DNA from 2 places in the Mycobacterium sp. C31M genome. Region 1 is predicted to be linked to the other one. Evidence: riboswitches for the same ligand, from Rfam matches in the RefSeq annotation. Region 1 holds a riboswitch; the other holds the start of a gene.
What was found. A riboswitch is a leader RNA that binds a small molecule or an ion and turns the genes downstream of it on or off. The one in region 1 is predicted to bind S-adenosylmethionine.
Positions count from the first base shown of each region.

Region 2: it holds a riboswitch for S-adenosylmethionine, as region 1 does, so the genes downstream of both, ACLBYA_RS14820 (bifunctional o-acetylhomoserine/o-acetylserine sulfhydrylase) here and ACLBYA_RS11500 (hypothetical protein) in region 1, are expected to answer to the same signal.

Region 1 is NZ_JBKFAX010000006.1:135,336-149,877, reverse strand. It holds gene ACLBYA_RS11515 (ERCC4 domain-containing protein) at 1-857, shown strand, start outside; gene ACLBYA_RS11510 (hypothetical protein) at 890-2,053, opposite strand; gene ACLBYA_RS11505 (metallophosphoesterase) at 2,182-3,150, opposite strand; SAM riboswitch class IV at 3,280-3,386, shown strand; gene ACLBYA_RS11500 (hypothetical protein) at 3,421-3,912, shown strand; gene ACLBYA_RS11495 (fatty acid desaturase family protein) at 3,909-4,985, opposite strand; gene ACLBYA_RS11490 (hypothetical protein) at 5,201-5,470, opposite strand; gene ACLBYA_RS11485 (TetR/AcrR family transcriptional regulator) at 5,744-6,142, shown strand; gene ACLBYA_RS11480 (TetR/AcrR family transcriptional regulator) at 6,254-6,886, opposite strand; gene ACLBYA_RS11475 (hypothetical protein) at 7,649-7,909, shown strand; gene ACLBYA_RS11470 (APC family permease) at 7,981-9,453, opposite strand; gene ACLBYA_RS11465 (FadR/GntR family transcriptional regulator) at 9,605-10,324, shown strand; gene ACLBYA_RS11460 (cache domain-containing protein) at 10,321-11,010, shown strand; gene ACLBYA_RS11455 (cytochrome P450) at 11,123-12,340, shown strand; gene ACLBYA_RS11450 (glutamine synthetase family protein) at 12,354-13,739, shown strand; gene ACLBYA_RS11445 (ABC transporter substrate-binding protein) at 13,736-14,437, shown strand; gene ACLBYA_RS11440 (gamma-glutamyl-gamma-aminobutyrate hydrolase family protein) at 14,434-14,542, shown strand, end outside.
Region 2 is NZ_JBKFAX010000009.1:2,704-17,245, reverse strand. It holds gene yhjD (inner membrane protein YhjD) at 1-259, opposite strand, end outside; gene trpS (tryptophan--tRNA ligase) at 274-1,290, opposite strand; gene ACLBYA_RS14845 (MarR family winged helix-turn-helix transcriptional regulator) at 1,308-1,703, opposite strand; gene ACLBYA_RS14840 (TIGR03086 family metal-binding protein) at 1,776-2,417, shown strand; gene ACLBYA_RS14835 (exodeoxyribonuclease III) at 2,384-3,187, opposite strand; gene ACLBYA_RS14830 (alpha/beta fold hydrolase) at 3,298-4,146, shown strand; gene ACLBYA_RS14825 (NADP-dependent isocitrate dehydrogenase) at 4,214-6,451, opposite strand; SAM riboswitch class IV at 6,709-6,828, shown strand; gene ACLBYA_RS14820 (bifunctional o-acetylhomoserine/o-acetylserine sulfhydrylase) at 6,869-8,194, shown strand; gene metX (homoserine O-acetyltransferase MetX) at 8,207-9,331, shown strand; gene ACLBYA_RS14810 (class I SAM-dependent methyltransferase) at 9,328-10,056, shown strand; gene ACLBYA_RS14805 (hypothetical protein) at 10,209-10,388, shown strand; gene ACLBYA_RS14800 (DUF3017 domain-containing protein) at 10,395-10,688, opposite strand; gene ACLBYA_RS14795 (bifunctional methylenetetrahydrofolate dehydrogenase/methenyltetrahydrofolate cyclohydrolase) at 10,678-11,526, opposite strand; gene ACLBYA_RS14790 (NADH:flavin oxidoreductase) at 11,554-12,768, shown strand; gene ACLBYA_RS14785 (TetR/AcrR family transcriptional regulator) at 12,773-13,339, opposite strand; gene ACLBYA_RS14780 (nuclear transport factor 2 family protein) at 13,375-13,770, shown strand; gene ACLBYA_RS14775 (FHA domain-containing protein) at 13,797-14,542, shown strand, end outside.

The DNA.
Region 1 (14,542 bases):
GGGTCAAGGCTCTGTACTGCCACCCGGTCAGCGTCACCGAATGGCCCGACGACGCGGACATAGTCGAGCGCCTTCCGCTGCGGTCCTGTCAGCGCCGCGGCGGCGCCATCGACGTCATCCTGGATCGGGCCCGCGAGAACCGCTCGCAGGTGGTGTTCACCAAAGCCCGCGGCCGTGACATGGTGTTCTGGCAGTCACCGCGCACCCGCAAGCAGGCCCGCCCCAATGTGCGCACCCCGACCGCCCGCGCCCAGGGCATCGAGCAACTGCGCATCGTCGTCGACGCCCACGAGCGCTACGCCTACCGGTTCACCGGCCAGCAGGTGAGCACCGAGACACGCGGGTTGCCTTGCGGCGACTACGGAGTGGAGCTCGACGGACAGCTGATCGCCAGCGTCGAGCGCAAATCACTGGCCGATCTGGTGAGCAGCCTGATCAATAGCCGGCTGCGGTTCCAGGTCGCCGACCTGGCGGCGCTGCCGCGGGCGGCGGTCGTCGTCGAGGATCGCTATTCCCAGGTATTCAAGCTGGATCGGGTACGGCCTGCGGTGATCGCCGACGGACTTGCCGAGCTTCAGGTCCGCTGGCCGACCGTGCCGATCGTGTTTTGTGAGACCCGCCCACTCGCCGAGGAATGGACCTATCGCTTCCTGGCCGCGGCACACACCTGGGCCAGTGACGAAAGTGCCGCGTTGCAACGCATCTCGGAGGCTCGCGTGGACATCGCGACACCAGAGCCGAGCACCGCCGAGGTGCGACTCTGGGCGCGCACCGCCGGGCTCGCGGTGCCCGACCGCGGCCGACTGCGACCCGAGGTGTGGCAGGCCTGGCGCGACGCCCACCCGAGCCTCCCCTAACCTGCTGCCTACCGATCGTTCACCCGCACCGGTCATCCGGCGATATCCCAGTACTCCCGAAAACTACCTCGCACCCGGTCCTCGATGCTCTTCTGCACGTCGTCGATCGCCGAGAGCGTCTGCGCCGTCAGATCATCACCAATGCCACTACGCGAGTGGGCAACCGGAACAAAGGCGCGCAGCAGGGCGGGAATCCGCAACTGTGCTTCCAGCTCGCGCTCCTGGTCATAACCGACAAAGATGCCGTCGCTCAAACTGTACTTGATGCGACGAGCACTCCAGCGCAACGGATCTCCGGTACCCGTCTCGATCAATTCATCCAACACGTCGCCGAACTCGCCGCGGTCGAATCGCGTCCCGGCGGGCGAAGCGAAGAACGCGTCAACCACCTCGGCACTAACCCGCCAATCGTGCTCGCCGCGCTGGAAGTGCTCCCCACCTTCGGGCAGTCTCGACGTCAGCCACTCCACAAGCGGGCGAATTCCGGGTTCCCCATCACGGCCGAAAGGCAGGTATCGCTCGAACCCCTTCTCGATCCATGCCCGCGCATCAGCCAGGCTCATATCCACCACATCGACATTGCCACCGCAACCGTCACGCCGCTCCAGAATCTCGTCCAACGCTGTCGGGGCCACTGCAAGTTCATCCACCGTCGACAGCCCCATGTGATCGATCACCACGCTGCATGTCAGTTCGTGACCGTCGGATAGGCGGACACCGAACAGCACCTGGTTCCAGTCGCCATGTACCTCGGGTACGCGGACGGCGCGGTATGGCTGCAACTTCGGTAGGTCGATAATCCACTGCGGCGGCGCATCGGACCGCGCGGCGAGCGCCTCGCGGCAACGCGCTTGGATATTCGGGTCACCCACGGCGATCTCGGCAAGAACCGCCAGGAGCGCCGTGTGTTCGGGAATCGGGAGACCTGCAAGGGTATCGATTGCATACTCCGGATCGATCCGTTCTTCGTCCTTGGGGTACGAAAACTCTTGCGGGAGAAGCGTCTCAATCATCATGCCACCCAGGTAGAGCAGGTTGAGTGGATGCTCCGCGTCCAGCGCAATACGCAAAATGTCGACCAAGGTGGGTAACGCTGCGGGCTCGCCCACGTCGGCCACCGGTTCTGGGCGCTGCGCCCGCCGTCGCGTGTCTCGCCGGGCCTGCTTGGCCTGCCGCCGCTTCCGTCCTTCGTTCATGTGGCGGAAGCTACGCCTGCGCCCCGACAACCGAGGAGTTCAACGGGCTCGACTGACAAGGGCCTGTGTATAGATTCGTATACTTCTGGACGATCTATACCGAACTGGATAACGCTATGCCGGATGCGTCAGCCGGCGCTGTTACCAACCTGCACGTAGTGCGCGGGGTCGATCCGCCGCTCCCCCGACCACCGGTACGCCGTCAACGCCCCGCCCTTGACCGCACTGAAGTCCACACACGCGGAGTACTCGGTCCAGTCGTGCAGATGCCGCGGCGAACCCTGCCGCCAGTAGTGGCCGTAGAACACCGGCACCGGATCGCCGTACACGTGCGACTGCGTCACCTCGACGGCCGGCAGGGCCGGATACGGCGCCCCGTCCGCGGTGGTGAAGGTGCTGCTGATCTCGGCCAGGTCGGCCAGCGTCGTCGCCGCCCCGTTCCACCACCGCAGCCGGGCCCGCTCGCGGGAATGCCCGTCCTTGTCCAGATACGGCGGCTGGCCATGCGCGACCAGGCTGATCTCGGGGCCCTTGAGCAGCGTCTCCACCGCCTCGTACACCGGGTCGCCCTTGGTCGACATCCGCGCCAGCTGCTCATCGTCGGCGATCCGGTCACCGCCCAGCACCGCCATCGAGGGCTCATGCCAGCAGGCGTGCACCACCCGGATGTCACCGAGGTCCAGCCACAGCGGCTGAGTCCGGAACCATGCCAGGTACTCGGCCCGCGCATCGCCGGTCACCTGCCGCAGGAACTCGGCGTGCTGCTTCTCGTTCTTCGCCGACCACGGATGATCGGGATCGCCGTGCGGGCGCAGATACTTGCCCGACTCGGCCGGCCACTCGGTGGCATACGCCAACGCGTTGAACTCGTGATTTCCCAACACCATTCGTGCGCTGCCCGCATCGACCATCGCCTTGACGATCTGCAGCACACGCAGCTGGTCGGGTCCACGGTCGATCAGGTCGCCGACGAACACCGCCGTGCGCTCGGGATGCCGATACGCACCGTCGCGCACGCGGTAGCCCATCTGTGCCAGCAGGGCTTCGAGATCGTCGGCGCAGCCGTGGATATCGCCGATCACGTCATAACCGGACATGGTTACCTCCTCTGTAGGGACGGCATGCCGACCGCCGCGCACCGGAGAAGCCGGCGGGCAGGTCTGGAATCTGATCTCAGGATATCGCGGGCCTCCGACATGTCGGACCAGATCCGTATCCTGGACTCAGCTCACGAGCGGACGACTGTTCGGGTACCTGGCCCGTCGTCCCGGCAACCGCGCCCACCGCACGGTGCCCCAGGGGAAGAGCCGGCACGACAGTGCAAGCGGTGGGCGTCCGACCGTGGCGCCGCCAGAGACGGCGTGACGATGACCGACGTTCCGACCCAACCCGACGAAGCGCTACGCGCACGCATCACCGAACTCTCGGTGCACATCCCGTGCGGCACTCTGCGCGGGCCGATCAGCCACACCCTGTGGCAGTCCTGCCGACACGAGGACACTCCGGCCCGGTGGGGTGTGGACGTATCGCGGCTGCACGACCTGTGCATCGTCTGCTTCCGCGGCACCGCCGGTGGCACCTCACGGTGGTCCTGGCTGGCCTGCGAGCACTGCCGTGCGGTCAACGATCAGCACGGTCGGCCGCTGCCGCTGGGCCGGCACAGCCTGATGAACCGGCAGTCCGTCGCCGACGCGATCGGCGGCGATTGGCGCCTCAATGCGTGGAGGGAGCACGAATACCGGCTGCTGGCAATGCGATTCGACCCCGACGCCGACGTACCACTGCGCGAGTGGCAGCAGGCCTGGCCACCGAGCGTCACCGCCTCGCAGGAGGCGTTCGCGCGGCTGACCGATTCTTAATCCCGAAAGCGGTCCGGCACTGCCAACTCGTGCACGATCCGCTGCGTCCGGAACAGCTGCAGGGCAAGCGGTCCCGTGTTGTAAGGCAGGTCGTACTTGTCGCAGAGTTGGCGCACCCGGACACTGACCTCGGGCAGCCGGTTACTCGGCAGGTCCGGGAACAGATGGTGCTCGATCTGATAGCACAGGTGCCCACCCGAGATCTCGCCGAGCCGGTTGACCTCGAAGTTGGCGGTGCCGAGCATCTGGCGCAGGTACCACTCCCCGCGCGTCTCGCCCTCGACCACGGCGGGATCGAAGGTCTCGGCCCCGCCCGGGATGTGCCCGCAGATGATGTTCACGTACACCCACAGGTTGCGGATGATGTTGGCGGTGAAGTTGGCCGCCAGGGTGCGCCGCCACCGGCGCAGGCTCAGGGCGGGGAAGAACAGATAGTCCTTGCCCATCTGGCGGGCGATCTTGTTGCGCAGCTTGCGCTTCTGCTCGGCGACCGCCTCCGGACTGGCATCGTTGTTCTGCTCGGCGCGGATGCCGTGCACGGCGATGCCCCACTCGAAGGTCGCCGCCAGCACCAGGTTTCGCAGCGGGGTGAGCAGATGCGCCCGACGCCACGGCTGATCGGTGGTGACCCGCAGCCACCGGTACCCGATATCGTCGTCCATGCCGAGCACGTTGTTGTAGACGTGATGCCGGTAGTTGTGCGAGTGCCGCCACTGCGCGGAGTACCCGACCATGTCCCACTCCCAGGTGTTGGAGTGGATCTCGGGGTCGTTCATCCAGTCCCACTGACCGTGGGAGATGTTGTGGCCGAGCTCCATGTTCTCCAGCGACTTGGCATAGGCCAGCGCGGCGGTCCCCAGCAGCCAGCCCTTCCGGGACCGGGTGCCGGCGATCACCAAACGTGCCGTGACGTCGAGGGCGCGCTGGACGTGGATCACCCGCCGGATGTAGGCGGCGTCCTTGGCTCCGAGCGAGTCCTCGATGTCCTGGCGGATGACGTCGAGTTCGTAGGCGATCTCTTCGACGTCCTCCCTACTCAGATGCAGGTAGGCAGGCACGTCGGCAATCGCCATTCGGAGGTCCTCGTGGTGCGGCGTCGGAGCGGCGCAATCGACCGCGAGATCAGACCGCAGCGTAGAGGCTCGGGCTGAACGGTGGGTAATCGACGCGCTGTGTCCCGGCGAACACCGGAGCATTCGAGCCCCGATGCCGCGGGTGAACCCGACCGCCACCAGCAGGAACGCCGTGGCACGGCGGTGCGGGTCCGCCGCTGAGAAGCTCTCAGGGACTACGGGCACTCCTCGGAGTCGATCCGCACCACCCCGAAGTCGATGGACGTGCCGGCGGTGAACGTCGCGCCGGGCGCCGGCGTCGAGCTGCACACCTGCCAGTTGCGGTCGCTGAGCTGTGCGCGCCCCTGCCCGGTCAGGTCGGTGGAGCTGCTGAACCACACCTGGCCGCCGCTGACGGACTGGATGGCGTCCTGGGCGCCCTGGAGGTCCATCCCGATCAGGTTGGGCATGGTCCACGACGGCTCCGCCGACGCCGGCGGGCTCATCGCGATCGCCTACCCGACCAGCGCCGCGATCAATACGAACTTCTTCATGACATTCTCCTTGGCTCGAAGTAGCCGCACAGCATCGCATCCGCCACCGACACGTCGCTCGATTGTCGCTCGAAGGCGGGCAACAAGGGGCCCAAATTTCAGGCCCACGCAGTGACTCTGCACCCACGGCGCGGTTCACTCGCACAACTGCGTCTGTGTTCGTCGCCGACCCGCTCGCCGACGCGGTGGTCGCGGCGTTCGCCTCGTTGCCCCGCGGGGGCGGGCATGGAGATGTTCCGGACAGGGGTCAGTGCCGCGATGGATCGCGCCATCCCTGAGGCCGCCCGCGTGGTGGTCGATACCCTGACCACCGCCTACGAAATGCACGCCCCGATCCTGCAGGCGGCGCTGACCTCCTCATCTTTCGACATCCCCGCGTACCTGAATCACACCGCGATGGACGAGATCGAACGCAGCCTGCTGCCGCTGGGCAGCGCCATCCCCGGCCGCGCCCGACCGGACCTCGACCCCGCTCAGCTACAGGATCTGGTGTTCGTGACGATGGGCGTCACCTCGAGCGCCTGCCTGCGTATCGCGCTGCAGCGTCCGCCCGGATCGGATCGCGACGCGATGATTACCCTGATCGCGAAAATGCTGGCGGCAGCGCTCACCCCGGATACCTGACACAGCAATGGTTTTCGGTGCGACCCGCGAGGCCCTCCCCCTGGGAACCTCGCGGATCGCGACCGGGTCGATGCGCATACCCCTCGAACGCGACCGACCGTCCTACTGGAACTAGGGAGCCTCCGGAACGAATTGCCCCTCGCGGATCAGTGATGTCACCGCCGCATCCCAGCGCTGCAATTGGCTCGGCGAGTAAAACGGTTCGGGGATGTGCCGCTCGATGTGGTTGCGCAGCATCATCGCCCCGACCCGCAGAATCAACGGGTTGATGGTCCCCCAGAGAAGGTCGAGGTCGGGCCGCACCAGCCCATGTTCGGAGTACTTTTCTCCCTGCTCGACGCTGATGCGAAGCAGCCCGTCGAAGATGACGGTGCCGATCTCATCTCCCTGACACAACGCATGCGCGACGTAGTCGGTGACTTCGGGGTATTTGTGGAACAGTCGCGCGAACCGGCCGCGGAGCTCCACCCCATGATCCTCCGGCGGTTCCGGTAGCGGTGCCGACTCCAGCACCTCGCTGAAAACCTGCAGGACGTATTCGTCGACTGCGGCGGTCAGGCCGGCCTTGTTACCGAAATAGTGCTGCACCAGCCCGATACTGACACCGGCTTCATCTGCAACGGCTCGGAGCGGAGTACTCGAAACACCCTGACGGGCAAAAGATTTGAGAGCAGAACCGACAATCCGCTCCCGCGTGGTGGGCTCCACCGGAGCGGGTTGACGCAAAAAGACAGAGGCTGCCACGGCCCGACAGTACCGGAATACCGCATAACCATACAAGTGGCCGGGTTTGCCATATCAGCGTAGGGTAATGCAATATGCAAATATGGTTTGCGGCTGCGGGGGCGGCTCGACCGCGACGGGTTTCCACCTGACGCGCCGAGCGTCGGGAATGACATCGTGAGGGGGTCGCTGCAACAGCAGATTCAATCTGCCTGTGACGCCCTGTACCGGGATCCCAACGACTCAGGCGCCTTCAGCAGACTCAGCCGACTCCTGGGCGCCCCCACCGAGGGAGACCCGGACACGGTCGCCGGCGTTGTTTCACAACACAGTTGGCGCCGACTGGTCCGGGTGGCAGCCAATCAGCTCTATGACGATCCCGACAACACAGACGCCGGCAACGTACTACTGCTCTTGGTGGCTGCCGCGAAGCGCTGAAACTCTCACCCTTTCCAACACCCCATACACCCGGCACACACCACGGCAGCATGCGAAAAAATCTGGAACACCTTGTTCGGCACACGATTTGATAGTCGGATGCGCGATCCGGCCCGAGCGCTCGACACCCCCGGCGCACACTCACGCTATCGGCCAACACGGCGGCAAGGCACCCCCGCACGGCGACCCGTACAGGCGTTCGGCAAATCAATATGAGTATGGTGTAATACAATATGCACGTATTGCCTCGACCCCGTCTCGGACAGTTCCTCAACCCGGGTTCGTCACCCCGGAGTGATCGTCGACCGACCAGCAGGTGAGTCGGTGGGAATTTGGGGGGAATACATGGAATCGATGCTGCGCCAGCAGATTCAGGCGGCCTGCGACGAGCTTTATCACGACCCCCGTGACGAAAATGCGTTCGCGAGACTACACCGACTGCTCGGTGCGGCATCGGGGGCTTCAGCAGACACGATTGGTGGCGTGGTCCCTGAACTGAGCTGGCGCGCGATGGTAAAAAACGCGTGCGACAACCTCTACGACGATCCCGATGACGGTGAGGCACGGACCCGTCTGCTGCTCTTGTTGGCCGCCGCGAGGCAATAGCCGAGAACTGTCGCTCGATTGTCGCTCATAGCCGGGCAGCGGCTTAGTCGCTTTTCAGAGGCGCAAGCGCGTCACTTAGGAATCGCGTCGCTGTACGGCGCGGTGCTCCGATCGTGCAACGGGTGAACGGCCATGTACACCAGCCCGATTCCGATCACCACCACCGCCGACAGCGCGACGATCCAGTTGTCATACCAGGCGGCATCCGGGGTTCGCGGCCACGCCATGTTCACCATGGCGATCACCCCGTACACCAGCGCCGCGATGTTCACCGGCAGACCCCACTTACCGAGTGTGTACTTGCCGGACGGCACCCAGCCCTTCAACCGGGCCCGCAGCGCCGCCAGCACCACCATCTGGAACGCGATGTAGATGCCCAGCGCCGCGAAGCTGATGATCTTGGTAATGGCATCGGTGGAAAACATCGATCCGATCACGATCACGGCCGGCACCACCGCGGCCAGCACCAGCGCGTACGGCGGCACGTGCCGCGTCGGCGAGAACTTGCTCAAAAGCGCCGAGCCCATGATCATTCCGTCTCGGCCGTACGAGTAGGCCAGCCGGCTCGCCGCGGCCTGCAGGCTCATCGCACAGGACAGGAACGAGATGAGCACGATCACCAGGATCACCTTCGAGCCGAACGGCCCGAACGCCTCGGTGAGCACCGTGCTGACCGGGTCGACATCCTCACCGGCGATCACCGCCGGGATATCGGCCACCGCCAGCACCAGCGCCAGACACACGAAAGTGGCTGCGGCACCGCCGATGTAGATGGTGCGGCGCATCGCCTTCGGGATCAGCCGGCCCGGGTCGGGCACCTCTTCGGCGACATCACCGCACGCCTCGAACCCGTAGTACTGGTAAACACCGATCAGCGCGGCGGCCGCGAACGCCCACATGTAGTTGCCGTCGCCACCGGTGCCGAAGCTGTCGAACAGCACCCCGAGGTTGTGTTCGCGGTGCGCGATCAGCAGCCAGCCGCCCACCACCAGCGCGCCGATGATCTCGGCGGTGAACCCGAGGATCGCGGCCTTGGCAAGGACTTTGGTACCCATGAAGTTGATCGCCGTCGCCAGCGCCAACAGACACAACGCGAACAGGATCGTGTTGCCGACAGTCGGCTCGAACCCGAACGTCGCCGCGACAAACGGCCCACCGCCGTAGGTGACCGACGCGATGGTCACCAGCAGCGCCACCAGATACACCCAGCCGGTCATCCAGGCATATCGTCGGCCCCACAATCGCCGCGCCCACGGGTACACCCCGCCGGCGACCGGGAACTGGGCCACGATCTCACTGAAGATCAGCGCCACCAACAACTGGCCGACACCGACGATCAGGAAGCTCCAGATCATCGGCGGCCCACCGGTGGCCAACGCGAACGCGAACAGCGTGTAGACGCCGACAACCGGCGACAGATAGGTGAAGCCGAGGCTGAAGTTGGCCCACGGGCTCATATCCCGCTTGAACTCCGATTTGTAGCCGAGGGCGTCCAGATGGGCGGCATCATCCGTGCCACCGAGATCGCGCGAAGTAGTCGTCACTGGCCTGCTCTCCTTTGGGCAAGTATCCAAGTGAGCGAAAAACTACATTCCTATTGTTTAAGCCGTCTCCGAAACGGCAGAATTCGTCTCCGATCCGGTACATTGCGACGTCAGGCCAACGGGTAGGGAGGCACGAACAGTGGTTTCGTCGTTGTCCCCCTTGGTTGCTCCCGAAGCCCCGGTCGGTCGCGCCGACGAGATCGTGCAGCGCATCTCCGAGGCCATCCAGCTGGGCCTGCTCGACGACGGCGAGCGCCTACCCGTCGAGGTCGACCTGGCCGCCCAGTTCGGCGTCGCCCCGATGACCGTCCGCGACGCCCTGGCCACCCTGCGCGAACAGGGTCTGGTGCAGACACGGCGCGGACGCAGCGGCGGCTCCTTCGTCAAACGCCCCGACGGCCCGCCGATCGCGCAGCTCACCGCGAAGCTGGCCGCCATGAGCGCCTCTGACCTGCGTGATCTGTTCGACGAGCACACCGCCATCGCCGGGCAGGCCGCCAAGCTGGCCGCCGAACGCGCCGCCCCCTACGCGGTTCGGCGACTGTTCGCACTCACCGATCAGCTCGGCGCCGCGGCCACCCTGGGCGACCGGATCCGCGCCGACAGCCGCTTCCACATCCAGGTCGCCGTCGCCTCCCAGTCGGCCCGGCTCGCCCGGCGCGAGGCCAACCTGCAGGCCGAGGTCGCCGGACTGGTCTGGCTGCCCGTCGGCCCGCCCGTCGACCTGGCCACCCACGTCGAGCAGCAGCACGCCATCGCCGCCGCCGTCGCCTCCGAAAACCCCACGCAGGCACGCCAACTGGCCGAGGATCATGTGATGGCCCAACTGGCGCGGCTGACCAAGGCCAACCTGGATCTGAGCGACTCATGACCGCCCAGGAACTGGCCGCCGAGGCCTCGCGCGCCGTCGAGCCCGTCTACGACCTGCTCGGCCGGGTTGCGCAGGAGGTGCTGCGCAGCCGCCCACCGCGGGCCGCCCTCACCGAGGCGCACTTCTCCGGGCTGCAACGCCTGCTGGCCGATCTGCTCGCCGAAGAACACGGCGTCTGGGGCATGGGATTTGTCGCCGCACCGTTCGTGGTCGACGGCCGCGAACGCTATATGGCCTGGTGGCAGCGACACAGCGAACGGGTCGCCCGGCTGCGCCTGAACTTCGACCCGAACAGCATCGACGTCTACGACTACCTGCAGATGGACTGGTATCAGCTGGCCCAGCGCGGGCAGCTGCGCGTCGCCTACGGACCGTACGTCGACTACAGCGGATCGGACATGTACACCATCACCGCGACCATCCCGGTGATCGCCGACGGCACCTTCCTCGGCGTCGCGGGCGCGGACCTGGTGGTCGGCGATATCGAACGCCGGCTCATCGAGGTGTTGCGGCACACCGATAGTGATGCCGTCGTGGTCAACAGCGAACGCCGCGTCATCGCTGCCAACACCCCACGCTGGCTGGTCGGTTCCCGGCTCAAAGCGGTCCCGGCCACCGATGACACCTTCGCACAGGTCGCCGACCTGCCGCTGGGCCTGGGCTGGGCCCTGGCGATCGCCCGCTGAACGCACCGGATGACGGAGTTACGCGGTTTTAACCGATAACGCATCGGCGATAACAATCTAGTTCTAGAGTCTTTATTGCCCACATCGCCGAGCGCCCCCGGAGGTGACCCCGATGCCGCCCGTCCCGACCGACCAGGTCCCCCATTTCGACCCTCCGCATTTTGACGTGAGCGATCCGTCCTTTTCCCTCACCAGCACCGAAGTGCACGAGGCCCGCGAACGCAGCTGGTACGCCACCACCCCGTACGGCATCGCCGTGCTGCGCTACCACGAGATGAACAAGCTGCTCAAGAGCCGGCAGATGCGCCAGGGCAGCATCATGTGGCCCGCCCACAACGGTGTCACCGAAGGCCCGTTCGCGCGGTGGTGGGCCAGCTGGCTGCTCAACAAGGAGGGCGAGGAGCACCGTCGGCTGCGCAAGCTGATGACCCCGGCCTTCACCCAGAAGCTCATCGTCGGACAGGTTCCGCGATTCCAGTCGCTGGCAGGCGAACTCGTCGACGGCTTCGCCGAGCCGGACCGCTGCGAGTTCATGACCGAGTTCTCCGAGCCCTACTCGGCGCGGGTCACCGCGATCATGCTCGGCACCCCCGAGGAGGACTGGCGCATCCTGGCCAAGGAGTCCACCACACTGGGTTTGGCGATGGCCGTGACCCTGCAGGACGACCTGCCCGAGATCGAGGCCGCGCTGGCCCGGCTGTATGACTACTGCGACGCCCAGATCGCCGACCGCCGCGCCCACCCGCGCGAGGACTTCGTCACCGCGTTCGTCAATGCCGCCGACCCGGAGGACGGCCGGCTGTCCGACACCGAACTGCGCGACGGCCTGACCATGCTGATCTTCGCCGCGTTCGACACCACCCGCAATCAGCTCGGCCTGGCCATGCAGACCTTCCTGGCCAACCCCGAACAGTGGCGCCTGCTCGGGCAACGCCCCGACCTCGGTGGCAAGGCAGTCGAAGAAGTGATGCGGCTGAACCCCACCACCCGCTGGGTCACCCGCGAGGTCATCGAGGACTTCGAGTTCGAGGGCCTGGAACTGCGGGCCGGCACCACCGTGCACCTGTACGCCGAAGCGGCAGGCACCGACCCTCGCGTCTACACCCCCGGCGTCGACATCACCGCGGAACGCAAGCCGCACTTCGGATTCGGTGGTGGTCTGCACTACTGCCTGGGCCACTTCGTCGCCCGCGCCGACATGAGCGAGGCGCTGCCGCTGCTGGCCCGGCGCATGGTCGACCCACACGAACTGCCCGGCGCCAGCTGGCTGCCCGATTCCGGCAACACCGGACCCATCCGCCTGCCCATCGGCTTCACCCCAGCCCCCTGACCAAGGAGATCCGATGACCACCACCCCGCTCGACGCGCATCGGCAGACCAACGCCTCCAGCCCCCATCTCGCCGCGGCGCTGGAGACCATCACCGAACGCGGTGTGGAATTCGTCTATTTCCAGGCCGTCACCATCACCGGCCGGGTGGTCGGAAAGGTGGCCCCTGCCAAACACTTCCAGCGCCTGGCCGTCAAGGGGGTGCAACAGCACCAGACCGCCATCGCCAACCTGCAGGGCACCCGAGAGGGCACCCTGCTGGCCGGCGGGGTCAACGCCCCCGAGTACACCGCGATCCCGGACCTGGAGACGTTCGCGGTGCTGCCCTGGGACACCAGCTTCGCCCGCGTGTTCTGCCGACTGTACGAACCCGACCACCTGGCCGTCGACGCCGGCATCGAATTGGCGTGTGATTCCCGGAGCCTGCTGCGCCGCGTACACGACGGGTTCACCGACCGCACCGGGCTGGTGATGCGCACCGGCTGCGAACCCGAGATGACCTGGCAGGGTGAGGATCTGCAAGCGCAGTTCCGACCCGGCTCCAGCCCGGCGTATCACATCGAGCACCTGGAGCGGAACCGCCCGATCGTCAAGAAGGTCATCGAATACGCGCAGGCACTCGGCCTGGACATGATCGAGGGCGATTACGAGGACGAGTTCCAGGTCGAACTGAACTTCATGTACGACCACGCCAACCTGACCGCCGACCGGCTGACCACCTACCGACAGATCTGCAAACAGGTCGCCCGCGAACTCGGAATCCAGGCCAGCTTCATGCCCAAACCGGCCACCGGGATGATGGGCAACGGCTGCCACCACAACTTCAGCTTCTGGCGCGACGACGTCAACGTCCTCGTCGATCCCGGTGTCACCGAACTGCACCTGTCCGAGGTCGGCAAGCATGCCCTCGGCGGCCTGCTGTCGCATTCCGCGGGCGCCATGCTGGTCAACGGATCGACCGTCAATTCCTACAAACGGTACTGGGACGCCGGTCAATTCGCGCCGTCTCGGATCAACTGGGGCCTGGACAACAAGACCTGCACGGTCCGGTTGTCGGCCAACGGCCGCCTGGAGTACAAGCTGCCCGACGCCGCGGTCAACCCGTATCTGTCGCACGCCATCCTGCTGGCGGCGTGCGAGGACGGCATGAAGAACGCCACCGACCCGGGTACGCCGTGCCAGGGCTCGTCCTATGACACCCCGGCCGACCCGCGGTTCCCGGCGTTGCCGCTGACCCTGGGCGACGCCATCACCGCCTTCGCCAAGGACACCGTCATCACCGAAACCTTCGGACCCAAGCTGTCCGAGCTGCTCATCGACTACCACACCGATGAATGGGCGCGATTCTGTGGATACGTCACCGATTGGGAGCGCGAAATGTATTGGAATGATTGCCCGTGAGCGTGTTGAGACTGGCCTGCCTCGACGCCGAGGCCCCGCCGCTGTTCAGCCTGTGGACCCCCGAAAACGGCCGCCAGGGTTACGAACCCGGCGTCGCCGAGGCACTCGGCGCCGAACTTGGTCGCGACATCGAGTGGGTGCGGGTGCCGTGGGTGGACATGATCCCGGCGGTGCAGCGCGGTGACGCCGACGCCGTGCTGTGCGGGCAGGGCATCACCGCCGAACGCCAAGCCCAGGTCGACTTCACCCGGCCCTACGCCATCTTCCACGAGGGGGTGCTGATCCGCCGCGGCGACGATATCCACGCCCCCGAGGATCTGGTCGGCCGCAAGGTCGCCGCCATCGAGAACAGCACCAATATGACACTGGCCCAGACCTTCACCGGCGCCGAGCCGGTCGCGTTCGGCGCCGGCTCCGAGGATGTCTACGCCGATATGCTCGCCGCGTTGCTGGCCAAGGATGTCGATGCCGTGGTCGACGACGATGTGGTGTTCGTCCCGCTGGGCGCCACCCACCCCGACTACGAGCTGGCGTTCACGGTGCAGACCGCCAACAAGTGGGGTATCGCCGTGTCCAAGGACCGGCCCGACACGTTGGCCGAGATCGACGGTGCTCTCGGCCGACTCATCGAATCCGGCCGACTGCAGCAGGTGTGGACGCAGCACCTGCCGACCCTGGACTACCCGTTCGGGGCATGACGCGTCCGCTGGTGGCGGTCATCGGCCGTCGGGCCGCGCAGGTGTCGATCCTGCGCTTCTCGGCGACCCTGGCCGCCGAGGCGATCTGCGAGGCGGTGTGGGCGG
Region 2 (14,542 bases), on a different contig from region 1:
CGGACACCGTCGAGCGGATCTTGTCCTCGACCTCGGTCATCAGCTCGGGCTGATTCGCCAGGATGAAACCGCCTACCGAGAAGCCGACCATCAGCAGCGGGAACAGCGCGAAGATGGTGAAGTAGGTGATGCCGGCGGCGTAGAAGTCGCCCTTGCAGTCGTTGTAGCGTTCCTGGGCCAACATGACGCGGTTGAACCACTTGAAGCGGCTACGCAACCGGTCCATTACACCGGGTTTGTCCGGGTCGGCCTCAGTCATGGCATCCCTTCGGGTCAGGTGGTCGGAGCAAGAAATCCCATCCGGTCATATACCCGCTGCACGGTTGCTGAAGCCACCCCATTGGCCCGCTCGGCACCCTTGGCGAGCACCGCCTGCAGTTCGGCGGGGTCGTCGAGCAGTTCGTCGACGCGTGCCTTGATGGGGGTGACGAACTCGACGACGGCGTCGGCGGTCTCGGTCTTCAGATCGCCGTAGCCCCGCCCGGCATAACCGGCGACCAGGGTGTCGATATCGGCGCCGGTGACCGCCGACTGGATGGTCAGCAGGTTGGACACACCCGGCTTGTTCACCGGGTCGAAGCGGACCTCGGCGTCGTTGTCGGTGACCGCCGAGCGGATCTTCTTCGCCGTCTTCTTCGGGTCGTCGAGCAGGCTGATCAGGCCCTTGTCGGTGGCCGCGGACTTGCTCATCTTCGACGTCGGGTCCTGCAGGTCGAAGATCTTGGCGGTGGCTTTGGGGATGGTCGCCTCGGGGACGACGAAGGTCTTCGGGAACCGGGCGTTGATGCGCTCGGCGAGGTCGCGGGCCAGCTCGAGGTGTTGACGCTGGTCCTCGCCTACCGGTACCAGATCGGTGTCATAGAGCAGGATGTCGGCGGCCATCAGCACCGGGTAGGTGAACAGCCCGACGGTGGTGGCCTCCGCGCCCTGCTTCTGCGACTTGTCCTTGAACTGCGTCATCCGCGAGGCCTGCCCGAACCCCGCGAAACAGCCCAGCACCCAGGCCAGTTGGGTGTGCGCGGGCACATGGCTCTGCACGAACACCGTCGCCCGGGCCGGGTCGACGCCGAGCGCCAGGTACTGCGCGGCGGTCACCAGGGTGCGCTTACGCAGCACGGCAGGATCCTGCGGGACGGTGATGGCGTGCAGATCGACGACACAGAAGTACGCGTCGTAATCGCGCTGCATGCTCACCCACTGGTTCACCGCACCGAGGGCGTTGCCGAGATGCAGGGAGTCAGAGGTGGGCTGCGCGCCGGAGAAGACGACGCTCTTGGTGGGGGCGCTCATGATGCCTCGATTTTCGCCTATCCGGTTTCGGTGTGGGTCAGCAGGTCGAGCGCACGCAGGAATGCGCGACGGTCCTCGGCGCCGAGCGTGCCGAGCCAGCGTTCTTCGCCGCGCTGGATCTGGGCCTGTGCGGCGTCCTTGACCTCGCGTCCACGCTCGGTGATGGCCAACAGTCTCACCCGGCGGTCATCGGGGTCGGCGCGGCGTTCGATGTGCCCCCGAACCTGCAGTTCGTCGAGGGTGCGGATGATGCGGGTCTTGTCGGCGCCGATGGCCTCGGCCAGGGCTGCCTGGGTGCGCACCGGATTCTCGTCCAGCGTGCACAGCACCACATAACCCCACATCGTCAGATCGTGCGCGGCCAGCACCGGCATTTCGGCGGCGGCCAGGTCACGCAGTAACGGGGCGAGCATGGCGGCCAGATCTCGGCGTCGTGGCACCGGCACATGTTAAGCGTTGCCCAATCATATGCTCACACATATCGTATGCACATGCTTACTAATAATCTGGCTCCCCTGCACCGCGCCGCCGTCCTGCATTCGATCACCGTCGTCGACACTGTCCGCACGGCCGCCCTCGACCGCCCCACCCCGTGCGCCGACTGGACCCTGGCGGATCTGCTGGCCCACATGACCGTCCAGCACCACGGCTTTGCCGCCGCCACACGCGGAAACGGCGCCGATATCCACATCTGGGATCCCGCGACGGTCGCCGCCGCAGTGCGATCCGACCCTGTCGCGACCTACGGCGCCGCCGCCCGCGATGCACTCGACGCGTTCGCCGCCGACGGGATCGCCGACGCACCGTGCGCCCTACCCGAATTCGGGCCGGCCGCAGTCGTTCCCGGATCGGTGGCGATGGCCATGCACTTCGTGGACTACGTGGTGCACGGCTGGGATGTCGCGGTCAGCCTCGGGTGGGCGTTCCAGCCGGCCGACGAGATCGTGGCCGCGGCGCTGCCCATCGTGCTGGCGATTCCCGACGACAGCATCCGCGAGACGGCCGACGCACCCTTCGCGCACGTCGTAACTACTTCCGGCACAACGGATTTCGATCGGCTACTGGCACATCTGGGCCGCCGCCCGGACTGGACTCAGGCGGAGAACTCGACGGTCACCGGTGCGTGATCGGACCAGCGCAGCGCATACAACTCGGCCCGCTCCACCCGTGCGGACACCGCACGCTTCGCCAAGTGGGGGCTGGCCAGGTGGTAGTCGATGCGCCAGCCGGCGTCGTTGTCGAAAGCCTTACCGCGCCACGACCACCAGCTGTAGGGCCCGGCCACGTCGGGATGCAGGTGGCGCACCACGTCAACCCAGCCGGTGGCCATCAGATCGGACAGCCACTGGCGCTCGCTCGGCAGGAACCCCGCCTTCTTGACGTTGGCCTTCCAGGCCTTGATGTCGTTCTCGGTATGCGCGATGTTCCAGTCCCCGCACAGCACGGCGTCGCGGCCGTCGAGCAGCAGATCCGCCATCCGCACCTCGACGGCGGACATGAACCGCTCCTTCTCCAGTTGCCGGTCGGTCTCGGCCTCGCCGGTGGGCAGGTAGACGCTGGCCACGGTCGCCCCGGCAGTGTCCACCTCGATATACCGGCCATGGGTGGCGAATTCCTCGGCGCCGGTGCCGATCCGGACCTCGTCGAACGGCGTGCGGGACAGCACGGCGACCCCGTTGCGGCCCTTCACATGCGGCTGCGCCGAGGCCAGGTGCCAACCGTCGGCCAGCGCCGGCGCCAGGGCGTCGGCCAGCTGGTCGTCGTCGGCACGGGTCTCCTGCAGACAGATCACGTCGGCGGTGGACTCCTTGAGCCAGGGCAGCAGGCCCAGGTTGGTTTCCGAGCGCTGCTTGACGGCGGCGCGGATGCCGTTGGCGTTGACGGTGGTGACGATCACGGACGCCGACCTTAGTCGAGATGCCCGACAGGTCTACTCATCCCCCGGTCGCTGCGCTCCTGCCCGCCGGATCTTGCGGTACCGCCGGTACCGCCATACTGTCGGGCGCTATGAACCAACGCGCACCGATTCACCGCGGATCGGGCGAGCCGATTCTGCTGCTGCACCCGTTCCTGTGCTCACAGAACGTCTGGCGCACGGTGGCCGATCAACTCGCCGGCCCAGGCCCTTTGGAAGGGCGCTTCGAGGTGCTCGCACCGACGATGGTCGGCCACCACGGCGGCGCCCGGGCCGGCACCTGGCTGCTCGACACCGCCGCACTGGTCGACGATGTCGAACGCCGGATGGATCAGATCGGCTGGGACACAGCGCATATCGTGGGCAACTCGCTGGGCGGCTGGGTGGCCTTCGAGCTGGAACGTCGCGGCCGGGCGCGCACTCTGACCGCGATCGCCCCGGCAGGCGGGTGGGGCCAGCACTCCCCCACCAAGTACGAGACGGTGCTCAAATTCCTGGCAGGCGGCCCAGCACTGGTTGCCGCGCGACTGCTCGGGCCGCGCATCCTGGATCTGCCGTTCGGCAAACGGATCGCCACGTTGCCGGTCAGCGGGCCGGCCGACGGTCCCACCCACGCCGACCTGGTCGCCCTGGTCGACGATGCCACGCACTGCACCGCCTATATCCAACTGCTGATCAAGACACTGCGACTGCCCGGCCTGCTGGAACTCGCCAGCGTCGACCTACCGACACATCTCGTGCTGTGTGAGAAGGACCGGGTGTTCCCCAGTCCGCGCGGGACGAAGTACTTCATCGAGCATCTGCCCACCGAGGCGAAGGTGACCCGGCTACCGGGCCTCGGGCACATCCCGATGCTGGAGGCGCCCGGCCAGATCACCGAACTGATCGCCGGATTCGTCGACGAGCACACCGAACCGGAGCGTCGGGCACCGGCGCTCTGAGCCCGCCGAGCCTACGGTTGTGGCGCTGATCGACGCCGATCAGCGCCACAAACCGTAGTTTCGAGAATCAGCTTCGCGCGCTCTCCAGTACCGCGTTGAACGTCTTGGACGGCCGCATCACCGCGGCGGTCTTCTCCGGGTCCGGGTAGTAGTAGCCACCGATGTCGACGTGGCCGCCCTGCACCTCGTTGAGCTCACCGACGATGGCGCTCTCCTTCTCGGCCAGCGTCTTGGCCAGCGGCGCGAAGTGCGCGGCCAACTCCTTGTCCTCGCTCTGCGCCGCCAGCGCCTGCGCCCAGTACAACGACAGGTAGAACTGGCTGCCGCGGTTGTCCAGCTCACCGGTCTTGCGCGACGGAGACTTGTTCTCGTCCAACAGCTTTCCGACCGCGGTGTCCAGCGTCTCGGCCAGCACCTTGGCCTTGGCGTTGTCGGTCTTGTTGCCCAGGTCCTCCAGGCTGGCACCGATGGCCAGGAACTCACCGAGGGAATCCCAGCGCAGGTGGTTCTCCTCGACCAGCTGGCTGACATGCTTGGGCGCCGAACCACCCGCGCCGGTCTCGTACAGCCCGCCGCCGGCCATCAACGGCACGACCGAGAGCATCTTGGCGCTGGTACCCAGCTCCAGAATCGGGAACAGGTCGGTCAGGTAGTCGCGCAGGATGTTGCCGGTCGCGGCGATGGTGTCCTGGCCGCGGATGACGCGCTCCAGCGTGTACCGCATGGCCCACACCTGCGGCAGGATCGTGATCTCCAGGCCCTCGGTGTCGTGGTCCTTCAGATAGGTCTTGACCTTGGCCCGCAACTCGTTCTCGTGCGGACGTTCGTCGTCGAGCCAGAACACCACCGGCATACCGGACAGCCGGGCCCGGGTGACGGCCAGCTTGACCCAGTCCCGGATCGGGGCGTCCTTGACGATCGGCATCCGCCAGATGTCGCCCTCTTCGACGTTCTGGCTCAGCAGCACCTCGCCGGATTCGTTGTCCACAATCCGGGCGAAACCGGCCTCGGGGATCTCGAAGGTCTTGTCGTGGCTGCCGTACTCCTCGGCCTTCTGTGCCATCAGCCCGACGTTGGGCACGGTGCCCATGGTCGTCGGGTCGAAGTTGCCATGGGTCTTACAGAAGTTGATGACCTCCTGGTACATCCGGGAGAAGGTCGATTCCGGGTTGACGGCCTTGGTGTCCTTGGTGCGGCCGTCGGCACCGTACATCTTGCCGCCGAGGCGGATCATGGCCGGCATCGAGGCGTCGACGATGACATCGCTGGGCGAGTGGAAGTTGGAGATGCCCTTCGCGGAATCGACCATCGCGAGTTCCGGCCGGTGCTCGTGGCAGGCGTGCAGATCGTTGATGATCTCCTCGCGCTGCGAGGCCGGCAGCGTCTCGATCTTGTCGTACAGGTCGGATAGGCCATTGTTGACGTTGACGCCCAGCTCGTCGAACAGCTTCTCGTGCTTGGCGAAGGCGTCCTTGTAAAAGACCTTGACCGCGTGCCCGAAAACGATGGGGTGGCTGACCTTCATCATGGTGGCCTTGACGTGCAGCGAGAACATCACGCCGGTCTTGTAGGCGTCCTCGATCTGCTCCTCGTAGAACGCGATGAGCGCCTTCTTCGACATGTACATGCTGTCGATGACATCGCCGTCGTCCAGCTTGACCTCGGGCTTGAGCACGATCGTCGGACCGGCGGCGGTGACCAGTTCCATCCGCACCGTGCGCGCCTTGTCGATCGTCAGCGACTTCTCACCGTGGTAGAAGTCGCCGCCTTTCATGGTGGCCACGTGGGTGCGCGAGGCCTGCGACCAGACGCCCATGCTGTGCGGGTGCTTGCGGGCATACTCCTTGACCGCGTTGGGGGCACGCCGGTCCGAGTTGCCCTCACGCAGAACCGGGTTCACCGCGCTGCCCAGGCACTTCCCGTAGCGCTGGCGGATCTCTTTTTCTTCGTCGTTCTTCGGGTCGCCCGGGAAGTCGGGCAGGTCGTAGCCCTTCTCCTTGAGCTCCTTGATGGCGGCCAGTAGCTGCGGCACCGAGGCGCTGATATTGGGCAGCTTGATGATGTTGGCGCCCGGATCCTGGGTCAGCTCGCCGAGGTCGGACAGATTGTCGGGCACCTTCTGCTCGTCGGTCAGGCGATCGCTGAACTCGGCGAGGATGCGCGCGGCGACCGAGATGTCGCTCGTCTTGACGTCGATCCCGGCGGCGTCGGCGAAGGTTCGAAGGATCGGAAGGAAGGCGTAGGTCGCCAGCAACGGCGCCTCGTCGGTCAACGTATAGATGATGGTCGGCTGCTCGGCGCTCAATTTCTTCTCCCGGCCTCAATGTCGGTCAGTTGCAGCGACATTCAGCCCTACCGGGGGTGTCCGGCAGCGCCGAATGGTCGCACCAGTGGACATCCACAACCGTATCGATGGCGGTCGGTGGCTGCCCTCACCGGCAACACTACAAGGGCCGAGGTGCGCGTGATGGGTCAGCTTCACTACTGGTCAGTAGGTTTGTCTTTACCTGTCCCAGATAACCAGGTGGCACTCGGTCGATGAGGTGAGCTAGGCTTTGTGGCGGTCATGAGCGCCAGCATCAAGCCCCGGCTTGCTGGCCGGCAACCCTCCAACCGCGGTGGGGTGCTCCGGGTGAAGACCAGGTTGAGCAGTCGTACGCGACTGCAAGGCAAGCGCGGGTCCGTCTGATCGGACCCCCAGACAGATGGAGGGTCGTTCGCCATGAGCACGCCACAGGAAGACTGGTCGTTCGAGACCAAACAGATCCACGCCGGGCAGACACCCGACAGCGCCACCAACGCGCGGGCACTGCCGATCTACCAGACCACGTCGTACACGTTCCGCGACACCGAGCACGCCGCGGCACTGTTCGGCCTGGCCGAGCCGGGCAACATCTACACCCGGATCATGAACCCCACGACCGATGTCGTCGAGCAGCGCATCGCCGCACTTGAGGGCGGTGTCGCGGCGTTGTTCCTGTCCTCGGGGCAGGCCGCCGAGACGTTCGCGATCCTGAACCTGGCCGGCGCCGGGGACCACATCGTGTCCAGCCCTCGACTGTATGGCGGCACCTACAACCTGCTGCACTACACGCTGCCCAAGCTCGGCATCGAGACCACCTTCGTCGAGAACCCGGACGACCCGGAGTCCTGGCGGGCGACGATCCGACCCAACACCAAGGCGTTCTTCGCCGAGACGATCTCCAACCCGCAGATCGACGTGCTCGACGTTCCGTCGGTCGCGGCCGTGGCGCACGCCGACGGCATCCCGCTGATCGTGGACAACACCATCGCCACGCCGTATCTGATCCAGCCGATCGCGCACGGCGCCGACATCGTCGTGCACTCGGCGACCAAATACCTGGGCGGGCACGGCTCCGCGATCGCCGGCGTGATCGTCGACAGCGGAACCTTCGACTGGACCCAGGGCCGCCACCCCGGGTTCACCACCCCCGACCCGAGCTACCACGGCGTGGTGTTCGCCGAGCTCGGCCCGCCCGCCTACGCACTGAAGGCCCGCGTCCAACTGCTGCGCGACCTGGGCTCGGCGGCGGCACCGTTCAACGCCTTCCTCATCGCGCAGGGCCTGGAAACCCTCAGCCTGCGCCTGGAGCGGCACGTCGCCAACGCACAACGCGTCGCCGAGTTCCTGGAGGCCCGAGACGAGGTCATCTCGGTCAACTACGCAGGCCTGCCGAGTTCACCGTGGTACGAGTTGGGCCGCAAATTGGCGCCCAAGGGCACCGGCGCGGTGCTGGCCTTCGAACTGGCCGGCGGCATCGAGGCCGGAAAGGCCTTCGTCAACGCGCTGACCCTGCACAGCCACGTCGCCAACATCGGTGATGTGCGGTCGCTGGTGATCCACCCTGCCTCGACCACCCATCAGCAGCTGACGGCCGAGGAGCAGCTCACCACCGGTGTCACCCCCGGCCTGGTTCGCCTGGCCGTCGGTATCGAGGGCATCGACGACATCCTGGCCGACCTGGAACGGGGTTTCGCCGCCGCACGGGTCTTCGCCGGCTCCGGACACAGCGTCGCATCGGTGTGAGGCGACGTGACCATTTTCGACATACTGAGCGATGTGCCCTCGACGCTGCCCGCTGACGGCGAGATCGGGATCGTCGACATCGGCGCCCTGACGCTGGAGAGCGGCGTCGTCCTGGAGAACGTGTCCATCGCGGTGCAGCGTTGGGGCGAGCTGTCCCCCGAACGCGACAACGTCGTCATGGTGCTGCACGCGCTGACCGGCGACTCGCACATCACCGGTCCCGCCGGACCCGACCATCCGACACCGGGCTGGTGGGACGGGGTTGCCGGACCCGGCGCGACCATCGACACCGGCCGCTGGTGCGCCATCGCCACCAACGCGCTCGGTGGTTGCCGCGGTTCGACCGGGCCGAGTTCGCCGGCACCCGACGGAAAGCCCTGGGGTTCACGGTTTCCGGCGATCACCATCCGCGATCAGGTGAACGCGGATCTCGCCGCGCTGGCGGCGCTGGGCATCAGCAACGTCGCCGCGGTGATCGGCGGTTCGATGGGTGGCGCCCGGGCGCTGGAATGGCTGGTCGGGCATCCCGACACCGTACGAGCCGGCCTGGTGCTGGCCGTCGGCGCACGCGCCACCGCCGACCAGATCGGTACCCAGAGCACCCAGGTGGCTGCGATCAAATCCGACCCGGACTGGCAGGACGGTGACTACTACGGCACCGGGCGTTCCCCGGCGGCCGGCCTGGAGATCGCACGCCGAGTGGCACACCTGACCTATCGCGGTGAGGCAGAACTGGATTCACGGTTCGCCAACGACGCCCAGGACGACGAGGACCCCACCAACGGTGGCCGCTACGCCGTGCAGAGCTACCTCGAGCACCAGGGCGGCAAGCTGGTGTCGCGCTTCGATGCGGGCACCTATGTCGCGCTGACCGATGCGTTGAGCAGTCACGATGTCGGCCGCGGTCGCGGTGGTGTGGCGGCCGCGCTGCGCGGATGCCCGGTGCCGGTGGTGGTCGGCGGGATCACCTCCGACCGGCTGTATCCACTGCGCCAGCAACAGGAACTCGCCGACCTGCTGCCCGGCTGCCCGGAACTGGCGGTCATCGAATCGGAATACGGCCATGACGGATTCCTGGTCGAGACCGACGCGGTCAATCCGCTGATCCGCCGGACGCTGGAGATCGCGGACCGGTGAGCGGCACAGACCCGAGGTCCCTGTCGTTCGGCGAGGAGGCGGCCGCCTACGAGCGCGGGCGGCCCTCCTACCCGCCGGAGTCCATCAACTGGCTGCTGCCCACCGGAGCCAGCACGGTGCTCGACCTGGGTGCGGGCACTGGCAAGCTGACCGTCCGATTGGTCGAACGCGGCCTGGATGTCATTGCGGTGGACCCGATTCCGGAGATGCTGGAAGTACTGTCATCCTCCCTGCCGGATACGCCCGCGCTGCTGGGCACCGCCGAGGACATCCCACTGCCCGACGATAGCGTCGACTGTGTGCTGGTGGCGCAGGCCTGGCACTGGTTCGACCCGCAGCGAGCAGCCAAGGAGATCGCCCGGGTGCTCCGCCCGGGCGGACGACTCGGGCTGGTGTGGAACACCCGTGACGAAAGACTGGGCTGGGTCAAGGATCTCGGTGCCGTCATCGGCCACGAGCACGACCCGCTGAACGACGAGGTGAAACTGACCGCGCCGTTCGGCGATGTCGAACGCCAGCACGTCGAGTGGACCAGTTATCTGACCCCGCAGGCGCTGATCGATCTGGTCGCCTCGCGCAGCTACTGCATCACCTCACCGGCCGAGGTGCGCACCCGCACGCTGGATCGCGTACGGGAATTGCTGGCCACCCACCCGGCACTGGTGAACAGCTCCGGGTTGGCACTGCCGTACATCACGGTCGGCATCCGGGCCACTCTCGCCTGAGCTCCGTGCAATTCAGGTCACAGTCGACCAGTTTGCCGACGTAGGTCACACGGCCATGCCGGGTGACCAATTTAACGTCCCACCAGGGAGAAAAACACCATGTCAAGAGGTTCAATGGTTACAGACACCTAGTGAAAAAGAGGAGTGAATCGATGATTGCCGCACGTTTCCAGAAGTTGCTGACGAGCATCGGCGAGATCGTCGAGGTCACCGAGATCGGGTTGGCGTTCAAGAACGGGCAGCTGACCGCGGAGCAGGCTTCGGAAGCGGTGTCCCAGATCGGCACCAGCCGCCCGGGCCCCGGCAACGATCGCGCCCTCGTCGACGCCTGACCGGAGCTAGCTGGTCCCCAGCGGGTCGATCGTCCACGCGATGTAGAGCATCGCGGCGCTCACACTCGCCGTCGTCGCAAAATCGATTGCGCGCGTGCGCACCACCAGTAACCCGGCCCGATCATCGGACAGCGCCAACCGCAGCGCGGCGGCCACCCCGACGGCGATTCCCATCACCAACGCGCCGCGGCGCCAGTAACCGGCGATCACCAATCCGAAGGCCGCCACGAAGATCAGCCCGACCACCAGGATCGGCCACTGGCCGTGAAAGATCTTGCGGGCGAACTCTCTAGGTGTCACGCTCCGCCCGTTCCACGACATTCGTCAGCAGAAACGCCCGGGTCAGCGGCCCCACCCCACCGGGGTTCGGCGACACATGCCCGGCCACATCCCAGACGTCGGGCGCCACATCGCCGGTCAGCCTGCCCTCCACCCGGCTGACACCGACATCGACCACGGTGCCACCGGGTTTCACCATGTCCGCGGTCACCATGTACGGCACACCGACTGCGGCGACGATGATGTCGGCCTGCCGCGTCAGCTCCGGCAGATCACGGGTTCCGGTGTGGCACAACGTCACCGTGGCGTTCTCCGAACGCCGAGTGAGCAGCAGACCGAGCGGCCGGCCCACCGTGACACCGCGGCCGATCACCACCACGTGCGCGCCGGCGATCGGGACGTCGAAGCGACGCAACAGGTGCACGATCCCGCGCGGGGTGCAGGGCAGCGGGGCCTCCTTGCCTAAGACCAGCCGGCCCAAGTTGGTCGGGTGCAGACCGTCGGCGTCCTTGTCCGGGTCGATGCGCTCCAGCGCCGCGTTCTCGTCCAGATGCTTGGGCAGCGGCAGCTGGACGATGTACCCGGTGCACTCGGGGTTGGCATTGAGCTCGTCGATGGTCTCGTCCAGGGTGGCCTGGCTGATATCGGCCGGCAGATCACGGCGGATCGAGTTGATGCCCACCTTGGCGCAGTCGGCGTGCTTACCGCGCACATAGGCCTGCGATCCGGGATCGTCGCCGACCAGAATGGTACCCAGCCCGGGGGTCCGTCCCGCCGCCGTCAGTTTCGCCACCCGGCCCTTGAGATCCTCGAGAATCTCGTCGCGGGTCGCCTTACCGTCCAATGTCGTCGCTGCCACGACAGACATTGTGGCAGGCTCACCCGAATGAACACCCAGCCCAAAGTGTTCACCGATGTGTTCGGCGAAGCCAAGCTCGGACCGGTGACCCTGCGTAACCGCATCATCAAAGCCGCCACCTTCGAGGCCGCCAGCCCGAACGCGCTGGTCACCGATGATCTGATCAGGTACCACCAGCTTCCCGCGGCCGGCGGGGTCGGCATGACGACGGTGGCCTACTGCGCGGTCGCGCCGGGCGGGCGCACCGACGGCTGGCAGATCTGGATGCGCCCGGAGGCCATCCCCGGGCTCCGCAGACTCACCGACGCGGTGCACGGCGAGGGTGCGGCGATCAGCGCCCAGATCGGCCATGCCGGACCGGTGGCCAACGCCCGTACCAACAAGGCACCGGCGCTGGCGCCGATCCGGTTCTTCAACCCACTGTCGATGCGCTTCGCCCGCAAGGCCACCAAGGACGACATCCGCGATGTCATCGCCGCGCACGCCAACGCCGCCCGACTGGCCATCGATGCCGGCTTCGACGCCGTCGAGGTCCACCTCGGCCACAACTACCTGGCCAGCTCGTTCCTGTCCCCGATGCTCAACCGGCGCACCGACGAATTCGGCGGCTCACTGGAGAACCGCGCCAAGGTGGCCCGCGGGGTGGTGCGCGCGGTGCGCGATGCCGTCGACAACCATGGGGCCCGCCAGATCGCGGTCACCGCAAAACTGACCATGACCGACGGGGTGCGTGGCGGCATCCCGATCGACGAATCCCTGCAGACCGCCAAGTGGCTCGAAGAAGACGGCGGACTGGACGCGATCGAACTGACCGCGGGTAGCTCCCTGGTCAACCCGATGTACCTGTTCCACGGGGATGCCCCGCTCAAGGAGTTCGCCGGTGCGTTCAAACCCCCGATCAGCTGGGGCATGCGGATGATCGGCAAGAAGTTCCTGCGCGAGTACCCCTACCGCGAGGCCTATCTGCTGCGCCACGCCCGCCAGTTCCGTGCCGAGCTGCAGATGCCGCTGATCCTGCTGGGCGGGATCACCAACCGCGAGACCATGGACACCGCGATGGCCGAGGGCTTCGATTTCGTCGCGATGGGCCGCGCGCTGCTCGCCGAGCCCGACCTGGTCAACCGGATCAAGGCCGACGCGGGCGTCCGGTCGCTGTGCACGCACTGCAACAAGTGCATGCCGACCATCTACTCCCACACCCACTGCGTGGTCACCGGCGCGCCGGACGTACTGACAATCTGACCGTTCAGGATCGGCCGTCGACGAGGGCGCGGGCGCAATCGGCAACGATGGCGTCGGCGCCGTCGGGAATGACCTGGCCGGCCATCAGATGCCGCCGGACGATCGCGTGGGGTACATCGACCAGCGCGGCGTGGACCCGGTCCGCGTCCACAGGGATGGCGTCGAGCACCTGACGCAGTCCGTCCCGGAGCTTGGTGTGTCGGACCATCGATGACTCGGGCCAATCCGCCATGTCGAGGGCCGCCGGACCGGTCAACAGGACCTGCGCGTCGATGGGGTTCCGCCGACACCACTCGAGGATGCGCACCGCACCGGCCACACACCGGCGAGCCGGATCCGCATCCCCGGTCAGGATCGGCAGCAAGTCCGCGAGAAATCTCTCCTGGGTGCGGACCCACAATGCGCCGCACAGCGCGGCCCGCGTCGGAAACCGGTGATACACGGACCCACTCGGCGCGCCGGTGGCGCGGGCGACGGCCGACATCGTGACCGCCGCGGCGCCATCGGAAGCCAGCAGTGCCGCCGCCGCGTCCAGCAGTGAATCGACGGAGTATCGAGCAGGCCGCGGCATTGCCCGAGCCTATAGTAGAGACTAATCTCTAATACATGGACCCTGTCGCCGTTGCCCACCGCTTCTACCGCGCACTCGCCGACAATGACGGCGCGGCGCTCGCCGGACTGCTCGCCGACGACTTCGTGGGCGAGGTGAGTGCCGGGATGCCCCACGATGTGGGTGGTACCCACCGCGGGCGTGACGCGATGATCCTCGACGTGTGGGCCCGGATCGCGGCGATCTACGAGATGCAGGTGGTGCCGTCGGAGTTCCTGACAGCAGGCCCCGACGGCGACGTGGCCGTGGTGCTCGGGACCTATCGGGGCACCGCCCGCGATGAGCGATCGACGGTCCACGCCGCCTTTGCCCACGTCATCTCTGTCCGGGACGGCCAGATCACGGCGCTGCAACAGATCACTGACACCGCAAGGTGGCACATCCCGGCCTGACCGGCCACCCGATACAGTTGGACGCGATGAGCCGCCCCGGAACGCCCGCGCTGACCGTTCGGTACGAAGGATCGACCCGCACCTTCTCCGCAGGTAACGACGTCGTCGTCGGCCGCGACCTGCGTGCCGATGTCCGTATCGCCCACCCGTTGATCTCGCGCGCCCACCTGGTGCTGCGCTTCGACCAGGGCCGCTGGATCGCCATCGACAACGGCAGCCTCAACGGCATGTACGTCAACGGCCAACGGATGCCGACGCTGGACATCGCCGACGGCCAGCACCTGAACATCGGCAATCCGGACGGTCCGCAGCTGGTCTTCGAGGTCGGTCGGCACCAGGGCGCGGTGGGCACCCCACCACCGACCCAGGCCGTTCCGGTCGCGCCGCGGCCCAGCCCGAGTGCGTCCTGGCCCACCCAGCCGCCGGCACCGCCGCAGGCTCCGCCTCCTCCGCCGGGCTGGTCGACCGGTCCGTCGCAGGCTCAGCCCCGCTACCCGTCCGGCCCGCAACAGCAACCGCACTACCCGACCGGAACCCAGCCGTACGGTCAGCCGCCGTACCCGACGGGTCAGCAGTCCTACCAGAGCGCCCCGCAGCCGGTGTCGCGCTCGCAGCCGGCCTACATCCCGCCTGCCGACCCGGCGCAGACCCAGATGGGTCCGACCGCGGTGTCCCGTCCGTCGGAGAACAATCTGGCGACGAGCATGCTCAAGATCCTGCGGCCCGGAAAGGCCGCGGAGGTGCCGCCGGGCGGCATCAAGATCGGTCGCGC